DNA from 2 places in the Paraburkholderia unamae genome. Region 1 is predicted to be linked to the other one. Evidence: riboswitches for the same ligand, from Rfam matches in the RefSeq annotation. Region 1 holds a riboswitch; the other holds the start of a gene.
The links. Region 1 has a riboswitch for cobalamin ahead of cobW (cobalamin biosynthesis protein CobW). Riboswitches for the same ligand answer to the same signal wherever they lie in the genome.
Positions count from the first base shown of each region.

Region 2: linked by a shared signal. The riboswitch ahead of C7402_RS29690 (porin) and the one ahead of cobW (cobalamin biosynthesis protein CobW) in region 1 are both predicted to bind cobalamin.

Region 1 covers NZ_QEOB01000005.1:117,445-122,640, forward strand. The annotation lists gene cobO (cob(I)yrinic acid a,c-diamide adenosyltransferase) at 1-278, opposite strand, end outside; gene C7402_RS12235 (cobalamin biosynthesis protein) at 327-782, opposite strand; cobalamin riboswitch at 916-1,184, shown strand; gene cobW (cobalamin biosynthesis protein CobW) at 1,405-2,496, shown strand; gene cobN (cobaltochelatase subunit CobN) at 2,523-5,196, shown strand, end outside.
Region 2 covers NZ_QEOB01000016.1:35,254-40,449, reverse strand. The annotation lists gene C7402_RS29705 (helix-turn-helix domain-containing protein) at 1-243, shown strand, start outside; gene C7402_RS29700 (Vgb family protein) at 295-936, shown strand; gene C7402_RS29695 (TonB-dependent receptor domain-containing protein) at 988-2,916, opposite strand; cobalamin riboswitch at 3,024-3,205, opposite strand; adenosylcobalamin (AdoCbl) riboswitch at 3,351-3,443, shown strand; gene C7402_RS29690 (porin) at 3,695-4,798, shown strand; gene C7402_RS29685 (hypothetical protein) at 4,860-5,171, shown strand.

The DNA of each region.
Region 1 (5,196 bases):
CCATCGCCCATCGTCACGAAATCGCAGTGCGCGACGCTGCCGAGAAAGTCGCGCTCGGCCGTGTGCAGCGCCCCCTTGATGAACTGCACCACGCCGAGCTTCATGCCGTGGCCGAGCATGCGCACGGCCATGCCGAACGCCGCCGTGCTCTTGCCCTTGCCGTTGCCGGTGTTGACGATCAGCAGGCCTTTTTCGAGCGTCGCGGCGGCCTGTTTTTTCTCGTGGCCCTCGCGGCGGCGTTGCGTCATGCGTTGGTGCGATTCGGAATCGGTTTTCATCGTCGGGTGTCGGGAATCGGGTTTCGTGATGAGGTTGAGGCTGAATTTTCAGGGCGATTTCGCCGTGTCTTGTGCCGGGCGCGTGGTCTCGACCGCAATCGCGACCGCGACTGTCACGCCTTCGAGCGCGAGCTTGCCGCGCACGAGCGGACCGCCGCTCGCCGCGAGCCGGGCGCAGGGTTCGCATACGCCTTGCACGCCGAATTGCGCTTGCGCCGCGGCGGAAGGTGGCGCAAGCGTCGGCGTCGCCGCGATCTGCTCGCGCGTGTTCGTGCGCAGCGGCAGCGCATGGGCCGCGCAGAACGCGCGCAACGCGGGTTCGTCGGCCTTCGCGTCGAGCGTGGCCACGGCCGTTACGCGTTCGAGCGGCCACGCGCCGAGTGCGGCGCACACGGCCGCTTCAACTTGCGCGAGCGTCACGCCGCGCTTGCAGCCGATGCCCAGCACGAGCGGCGGCGCGCTTTGCGCGGTCTCGAATGAAGGGCGAATGTGGGCAAGATTCACGGCGGGCGCGTCGATCCTGGGCGTGACCGGAGAGGTAAAACCATCGTGGCCCGGCGTTGGCCGGATGCGCGCTACGATAGCACACGCCTTTGCGGCTTCCCACGCCTTCCTTGACGCGCAAGCAAGCCACGCCTACACTCGCACGCACTCTGGTGCTCGCGCGCGCGATTCATTCTGCGTGCGCAGTTAAACGGGAATCAGGGAGCCATCCCGCCTGGGGCATGGCCAACCTGAACTGCACCCGCAACGGTACAACGAGCGCGGCGTTCGCACGAACGCTGCAAGCCGCTTCCATGCTTCAAGCAGTCCACGCCACTGTGCGAGCCGGCCGCAAGGCCGCCCGCGCGGGAAGGCGAAGCGGCGTTTCGTCAGTCCGGATACCGGCCAGATACGTGGGATTCGCGGTGCGGGGATGCGGTGCCGGGTCCGTGATTTTCATGCGTCAGCCGGGCGTGGCCCGTGGCGCGTCTCTGGTCGTTCGTCCCCGGCAGGTTGAATCGTTGCGCTACTTTGCGTCAGGGCGCAGCAACGCACGCGTGTGCTCGCGCGCACGACACCCGCACGAACGGCCAGCGCGACGCACCGCGCCCATCACCCGGCATGGCGCCAAAAGGAGCACCTCATGCAAATGCGCAAGATTCCGGTCACGATCGTGACGGGCTTTCTCGGCAGCGGCAAAACCACGCTGCTGCGCCACATTCTCCAGCACGCGGGCGGCCTGCGCGTCGCGGTCATCGTCAACGAATTCGGCGAACTCGGTATCGACGGCGAGATCCTGCGCGGCTGCGGCATTGGCTGCGACGAGAACGGCAACGAAACGGAAGGCCAGCTCTACGAACTCGCGAACGGTTGCCTGTGCTGCACCGTGCAGGAAGAGTTCTTCCCGGTGATGGAAAAACTGCTCGAGCGCCGCGGCGAGATCGATCACGTGCTGATCGAAACCTCGGGTCTCGCGCTGCCCAAGCCGCTCGTGCAGGCGTTCAACTGGCCGTCGATCCGCAACGCGTTCACCGTCGATGCGGTCGTGACCGTGGTGGACGGCCCCGCCGCCGCGAGCGGCCAGTTCGCCGAAAACCCGCAGGCCGTGGACGCGCAACGCCGCGCCGATCCGAATCTCGATCATGAGTCGCCGCTGCACGAGCTGTTCGAAGACCAGCTTTCGGCCGCCGATCTCGTCATCCTCAACAAGACCGACCTGCTGGACGAAGCGGGCCAGGACGCGCTCATCGCAGAGCTGCGCGAAGAACTGCCGCAGCAGGTGAAGATCGTGCGCGCGCAGCACGGCAAGCTCGACCTGCATACGCTGCTCGGGCTCGAAGCGGCTTCGGAGGAGAGCATTCATCTGCGCCACGACCATCACGGTTCCGCCGACGATCCCGATCATCACCATGACGAGTTCGATTCGGTGGTGGTGTCGGGCGCGGCGCTTTCGCGCGAGACCGTGATCGAGGCGCTGCAACAACTCGTCGACGCGCACACGATCTATCGCGTGAAGGGTTTCGCGGCGTTGCCGGGCGCGCCGATGCGTCTCGTGATTCAAGGCGTGGGCCGCCGTTTCGACAGCTATTTCGATCGCCGCTGGAACGCGCAGGAAAGCGCAGCGCAGCCGCTCGCGAGCCGCTTCGTGCTGATTGGCGAAGACCTCGACGGCGTGGCGCTGCAAGCCGCATTCGACGCGGCATTGGCGAGCGTGCAGACCGCCGGCGCGAAGTGAAACGCTGAGCAAGACAAGGCCGCAACATGCATCTGCTGCGCACCACGCCGGGTGGTTTCGTCGACGACACCCAGGGCGTTATCCGCATCGACCAGCAGCCCGCCGAGATCGTCGTGCTGAGTTCGGCGGACACGACGCTCGCCTTGCTCGCGAGCGTCGTGCCGCGCCTGCCCGAAGGCTTCCCGAGCGTGCGGCTCGCGAACGTCACGTATCTGCGCCAGCCCGCGTCGGTGGACTTCTACGTCGACGACGTGTTGCAGCACGCGCGCGTGGTGGTGGTCGATCATCTGGGCGGCGAGACCTACTGGCCTTATGGCATCGAGCAGGTGGTGTCGCTTGCGCAGCGTCGTGGGCAACTGCTCGCCATGTTTTCCGGCGACTTGCAGGAAGATCCCAACCTCATCGCCAAGAGCCGTGCAGAGCCGGAGTTTTGCCGTCTGTTGTGGCGCTACCTGCGCGAAGGCGGCGCGGCGAACGCCGAATCGTTTTTGCGCGCGCTCGCGTGGCGCACGTTCGGGTGGGGCAGCGAGCCCGCGCCGCCTGTCGTGCTGCCGGCCGCCGCGCTCTACTGCCCGCAGCGCGACGTCGCGACCATCGACGAATGGCGCGCGCGCTGGCAACCCGGCGCGCCCGTGGTCGCGCTGCTGTTTTACAAGGCGCATTTGCAGGCCGCGAACACGGCCGCGTTCGACGCGCTCATCGACGCGCTGCTCGCGCGCGGCATGAACCCGCTGCCGCTTGCGATCACCTCGCTCAAGGACGCCTTGAGCCGCGACGTGCTCGATCAACTCGCGGCCGAGCACGACGTTGCGCTCGTGCTCAACACCACGGCGTTTGCCGCTTCGTCGCTGGACGACCCCGAGCCGCTCGCGCTCGCGGGCGACGCGCCCGTGCTCCAGGTGATCCTGAGCGGCGGCAATCGCGAAGACTGGGTGAACGACAATCACGGGCTGAATTCGCGCGACATCGCCATGCATATCGCGCTGCCCGAGGTGGACGGCCGCGTGATCACGCGCGCGATCAGCTTCAAGGGGCTCGCGTATCACTGCAAGCACACGCAGGTCGACGTCGTGCGCTATCAGCCCGATGTCGAGCGCGTGGCGTTCGTTGCCGAACTCGCGCGCCGCTGGTGCCGCTTGCGCGGCCTGCCGAACGAAGAGAAGAAGCTCGCGCTCGTGCTCGCGAACTATCCGATGAGCGAAGGGCGCATCGGCAATGGCGTGGGGCTCGACACGCCGGCTTCGGTGGTCGGCATCTTGCGCATGCTGCGCGACGAAGGCTATCGCGTGAGCGACGTGCCCGAAGACAGCGACGCGCTCATGCGCATGCTCACGCAGGGCGTGACGAACGATCCCGACACGCGCGCGCTGCGTCCCGCGTGGCAGAGCCTTTCTCTCGACGACTACCGCGCGCGCTTCTCGCAACTCCCGGCGCAGGCGCAAAACGCGCTGATCGCGCGCTGGGGTGCTCCGGAAGACGACCCCACTGTGCGGCGCGGACGCTTCATGATCGCGGGCTGGCGTTGCGGCCAGGTGTTCGTCGGCATCCAGCCTTCGCGCTCGCGCGGCGACGACACCTACGCGAACTATCACGACGCCGAACTGGTGCCGCCGCACGCGTACCTCGCGTTTTACTTCTGGCTGCGCGAGACGTTCGGCATCGACGCCATCGCGCACGTGGGCAAGCACGGCAATCTGGAATGGCTGCCTGGCAAGAGCGTGGCGCTCGCCGACACCTGCTGGCCCGACATGGCGCTCGGGCCGTTGCCGCACCTGTATCCGTTCATCGTCAACGATCCCGGCGAGGGCAGCCAGGCCAAGCGCCGCGCCCAGGCCGTGATCGTCGATCACCTGATGCCGCCGCTCACGCGCGCCGAGAATTACGGCCCGCTGCAAGACCTGGAGCGGCAAGTCGATGAGTATTACGAAGCATTGATGGTGGACCCGCGCCGCTCGAAGCTGCTGCGCAAGACCATCCTCGCGACCATCGTCGAGCATCGCTTGCACGAGGAACTGAGCATCGCCGCGCCACAGGATCAGGCGGGCGAGGACGAACTGCTCACGCGCGCCGACGCCTACCTGTGCGAATTGAAGGAAGCGCAGATCCGCGACGGGCTGCATACCTTCGGCATCTCGCCGCAGGGCCGCCAACGCCGCGACACGCTGCTCGCGCTCGGACGTTATGCCTGCGCGGACGGGCAGGGTGCGAACGCGGGCCTTATCGACGCGCTTGCGCGCGACATGCGCATCGATCATCTGCTCGATCCGGCCACGGTGGATTGGTCTGCACTGTGGACTGGCGCGCGTCCGCCGTTGCTTGCGAGCGTGAGCGACGCGCCCTGGCGTCACGCGGGCGACACGCGCGAACGGCTCGAAGCGCTCGCGGCGACGCTGATAGACGGCCTGTGTGAAGGCACGCCGCACAGCGACACGGCCGCCGCGCTGCCGCACGCGGCCAAGGTGCTCGCACGCCTGCGCGACGACGTGCTGCCGCGGCTCGACGCATGTGGCAGCGAGGAAATGCGCCAGTTGCGCCGCGGCTTCGAAGGCCGCTTCGTGCCGCCGGGCCCGAGCGGCTCGCCTTCGCGCGGCCGGCCCGACGTGCTGCCCACGGGCCGCAACTTCTATTCGGTCGATACGCGCGCGGTGCCCACGCAGGCCGCGTGGGCGCTCGGCATGAAGTCGGCGCAGCAGCTTATCG
Region 2 (5,196 bases), on a different contig from region 1:
CCGGTCGAGGAGAAGCACGCCGCCGTGCTGGCGTTTCTCGCCGACGGCGAATCGTGGTCGAGCTCGGCGCTTGCGCTCGCGCTCGGCGCGAGCCAGCGCACGGTGCAGCGCGCACTCGACTCCCTCGCGGGGGCGCAGAAGGTGCAGTCGTTCGGCTATGGCCGGGCGCGCCGCTGGACCACGCCGCCTGTCCCCGGATTCGCGACGACCTTGTTACTCCCCGCGCCGCTGCCGGGCGATTAGCATGAACGCCTGTTCTGTTCACTATTCTGTGCCGACGGCAAGGAGGAAGTCATGAAACGAACGACGGCCGAGATTGTTCGCGAGTACGGCCCTTATCCGGGTGTCGAGCAGGTGGGCGGCGTCACCTACGACGGCAAGCAGGTGTGGTTCGCCGTGGGCGAGCGGATCGCCTCGCTCGATCCCGTGAGCGGGCGGCAACTGGGCTCGATCGAGATCGCGGCGCACGCGGGCACGGCCTTCGACGGCCGGCATCTGTTCCAGATTTCCGAAGACCGCATCCACAAGATCGAACCCGAAACCGGCCGCGTGCTCGCCACGATTCCCGCGCCCGGCGGCGGTGGCGACTCGGGGCTCGCGTGGGCGGACGGCACGCTCTGGGTCGGCGTGTACCGCGAGCGCAAGATCCATCAGGTCGATCCGCAGACGGGCGCGATTCTGCGCACGCTCGAATCGAGCCGCTTCGTCACGGGCGTGACGTGGGTGGACGGCGAGTTGTGGCACGGCACGTGGGAAGGCGACGAAAGCGACTTGCGGCACATCGACCCGGACACGGGCGAAGTGCTGGAGCAACTCGACATGCCGCCCGGCACGGCCGTTTCGGGGCTGGAGTCCGATGGCGGCGAGCAGTTTTTCTGCGGCGGCGGCAATACCGGCAAGATTCGCGCGGTGCGGCGGCCCAAGCGCGAAGGCTAGAGCCGAGCGGGCGGGCCGTCGTGGCCCGTTCACCCGCTCGCAGGCCAGGCGTCAGAACGTATAGCTGAGCTTGCCGAACGCGGTGCGCCCGAGCGTGCTATAGCCGTACGCGGTCACATACTGCCGGTTGAACACGTTGGCGAGCGTGGCCGAGAGCGAGAGATGCGCGTTGACCTGGTACGACGCGCGCAGGCTGAGCGTCGTCCACGACGGCAGATAGATCGTGTTCTGCTGGTCGTCGAAGGTCGAGCCGTTGTACAGCAGCGAAAAGCCGGTGCTCAGCGCGTGCAGGTGGAACTCGTCCCACGTGTGGTCCACGCTCAGGCTCGCCGTTTGGCGCGGGCGGCGATTGAGCCAGGTCTGATCGCTCACGTCCTGCGGATTCAGGATGCCGACCGAGAGGCTCACCGGCGTGTACTGGCCGAGCGTGCCTTTGTACGAGAGGTCGATGCCCTGAATATGCGCGCGGCCCACGTTCACGGGCAGGAAGGTCTGCGAGTCGTAGGTGATGAGGTCGTGCACGCGCGTGTCGTACACGGCCGCCGTGAACGTGCCGTACGACGTGGCGGCGTCGAGCGCGGCTTCCACCGAGTCGCTGCGCTCGGGTTGCAGGTTCGGATTCGAGTAGCCGGGGTAATACAGGTCGTTGAACGTCGGCAGGCGGAACGCGTTGCCGTACGACACGCGCGCCGTGTAGACCGGCGTGATCGCCCATGCGAGCGCGACGTTGCCCGTGTTGACCGACTGCCCCTGCACGACCTCGTGGCGGCCCGCGAGAAACAGCGTGAGCGGCCCGAGCGTGGTCGACTGATGCAGCGAGACGGCGGAGTCGTTGCGCGCGGGCACGCCGTTCGGAATGTCCACGGGCAGGAACGCCAGTTCGCGCGTGTAGTCGTAGGCGAGCTTGGTCTCGCCGCTGAGCGGCTGGCCGAACAGCGTGTGCCCGGTTTCCTGGTGCGTGATCGACGTGGAGGTGGAAAAGCGCGTCGAGTCGATCTCGTCGGTGGGAATCGTCGGGTCGTTCGAATAGAGGAACTGACGATCGGTCGCGTAGCCCACGGACTGGTCGAACTGCGTGGTCGGCGTGATGTCGAGATGGAACGCCAGGCCCGTCGTGAGCTGGTTGTCGCGCTGCCGGTCGTTGCCGCCGAGGTTGTCGTAGGAGAGATCGGAGCGGTGGTACAGCGCGAAGGTCGAAATCGACCAGTTGTCGTGCGCGTAGCCGAGGCGCGCGTCCAGGTTCTGCGCGTGATACGGGTTGCGGCCGTTTTCGTGGCCGTAGGCCCACGGCTGTGTCGCGTCGATCCCGGCCGTGTTGTAGTCGTGGAGGCCTAGCGAGTAGGTAAGGCCGCTGAGCGCCGCAAGCGGGCCGGTGGAGGGGATCGTGCCGGAGGTGCGCAACTGCGTGTCGAAGGTCTTGTTCGAGCCGCCGCCGAACGACACCGTGGTCTGGTTCGGCTGATTCGACGCGTGGCGCGTGAAAAGCTGCACAACGCCGCCCACGGCGTCCGCGCCGAACGAGGCGGCGGCGGGGCCGGAGATCACTTCCACGCGGTCGAACGCGCTGGTCGGCAGGTCGGCCCACTCGGCCGTGCCCGTGGTGGAGGAGCCCACGCGGATGCCGTCGATGAACACCGCCACCTGGCTTGCCGACGAGCCGCGAATGCTCACGGCCGAGTAAGCGCCCGGGCCGCCGCTTTGCGAGACGCTCACGCCCGGCAGCGCGGTGAGCGCCTGCGCGATGCTCGGGTCGATGGGGGAGACGCGCTCCAGGTCTTCGCGCGTGAGGACCTGGGTGCTCGCGTAACGCTGGTCGAACGACTGCGGCAAATGCTGCGTGTCGCCCGTCACGAGAATGTTGGGCAGCGTGGCGTCGTCGTCGGGCTGCCGGGTTGGCGCGGACGATGCGCCGGCCGCATGCGCGGCTTGCCATGCGCAGGCCAGCACGGCGGACGTGAGAACGAGATGGCGGAACTTCATGAGGCGGTGGCTGGAAACAGCTCCTGAATACGGGCTGTCCGTGCAACGGGCGACCGCCCACCTGGATGGGCGGCGCTTGCGCATTGGGGCACCCCGCCCGCTGCGGCTGCTGGACTCGGCTGATGGCAGGTCTCCTGGCTTGCGGGTCGACGTCCGCTGCCGGCCTTCCCGGTTTCCCAGTGGCCTGCTCTGGCATGGACTCGCCGTTCACAGTTGCGGGGGCAGCCGCAGTCTCACACTGCGTTCCCTTTTGATCCCGTCGCCGGGAACCATCAGCGCGCAAGGGTAATGGCCGCGTATTCGGCGCGTCAACCATTCGTGCGCGGGGTGTGGCGAAAATGCCCGGTTTGGCCTGCGCCACGACTTCCGCTATGCTTTCAATTGCTTTTCGCGCGGCGGGCCTCGTCCCGGTCGCGGAAAGTGCAACACGAGCGGAACGCAGCAGGGAAGCCGGTGGGAATCCGGCACGGTCGCGCCACTGTGACTGGCACGCGGCAACGCGCCAGAAGTCAGACCTCGCTACGTTCTTTCCACGACGCAAACCAGGGCGCGTAACCCGAGGAGCCGTTCATGCACACCCCCATCTCACCGAGCGACCGGGCAGCCCGGCCGCGACCGCCTGGCGCCGCACGCGGCCAAAAACCGCACGCTGCGGGGCGCGGGTCCGCCCTGTCATAGCGAGCCGGATTACGACGTTTCAGACACCTCGCCGCGCAGAGCGAGGGCTGACAACGCTCGTCCGTACCCCTCCCCACAACGAAAAAGAGCGGACTCCGCCATGAATAAAACTCCCTTCACCGTCCTCGGCGGGACGGTACTGGCATTCGCAAGCACCGGCGCGTCGGCGCAGGAAATGACGCTGTATGGCGAGATCGACGCGAGCGTCGCCTACGTGAGCGACGTGGGCGGCCGCGCGCAATATCGCGCGGGCTCGGGCCTGATCGACGGCAGTTTCTGGGGCCTGCAAGGCAAGGAAGACCTGGGCGGCGGCAATGCCGCGGTCTTTCGCCTCGAACGCGGCTTCTCGGTCACGAGCGGCGAGTCCGTCGACGACCACCCGTTCTACGTGGGCCTCGCGTCGGAGCGCTTCGGCGCGCTCACGCTCGGCCGCCAGTACGACACGATGCACGACTATTTCGCGCCCTACGTGCTCACCGGCGGCACGGGCGGCACCACCTTCGCGCATCCGTTCGACAACGACAACGCCAACAACTCGTGGCTCGCCTCGAACGCCGTGAAGGTTGCGAGCGCAACCTATGGCGGCTTCAGCGCCGGGGCGATGTATGCGTTCTCGAACACGGCGGGGCGCTTTGCGCAAAACCGCGCCTACGGCTTCGGCGCCCATTTCGACGGCGGGCCGTTCAATGCGGGTGTGGCGTGGATGCATCTCGACGGGCGCGGCGAGTCGCCGCTGGGCGCGTACGACACGTCGGTGCTGCCGGGCGCGGGGCTCGTGCCGACCGAAGTCGCGGTGCAGCGCGAAGACATGATCGGCGCGGGCATGAGCTATGTGCTCGGCGATGTCACGCTGGGCGCGGCGTGGTCGCGCTCGATCCGCTCGGGCATGAGCGAGGCCGAAGGCGGTGGGCCGCTGCCATCCGGCGCGTTCAGCAACTACGAAGTCAACGCCGTGTGGCAGGCCACGCCCGCTCTTTCGCTGGCGGGCATGTACGCGTACACCGGGGCTTCCTCGGCCAATGCGGCGCACTGGCATCAAGGCGCGGTGCAGGCCGTCTATCAGCTTTCGAAGCGCACCGACGTGTATAGCGAGGCGGTGTATCAGCGCGCGTCGTCAGGGGCGCTCGCGATGATCAACACCTGCGACGCGTCGGGCGGGCGCAACCAGCTGCTCGTGGCGGCCGGTGTGCGGCACCACTTCTGATGCGGCGCGATCAGCCAACCTGCCGCGCCGGTCCGCCGCGCGAACCGCATGGGTGCATGACATGAGAACCGTGGACAACGAAGCCGTGACGCGGCTGCTGGGCGAACTCGAAGCCGGCAGCGACGACTGCTGGGATGTGTATGAGGAAGTGGGGCGCATCGTGGTGGCGCGGCTCGTCGAGAGCGACTGGCGCGCGCTTCAGGACATCGCGCAGGCATGGATGGCGAGCGCCGCCGAGCAGGGGCGGCTTGCCGACACGCCGCCCGCTTCGCGCGACTACGAGACGAACGAGGCGCGCGCGAACGAGGCCGACGCGGTGCTGTGCTCGGTGATCGTGAGCGCGGTGTTCGGCGCGCCGCCCGTGCGGCATTGAGGCGGCGCGCCATCCGGTCACTCGT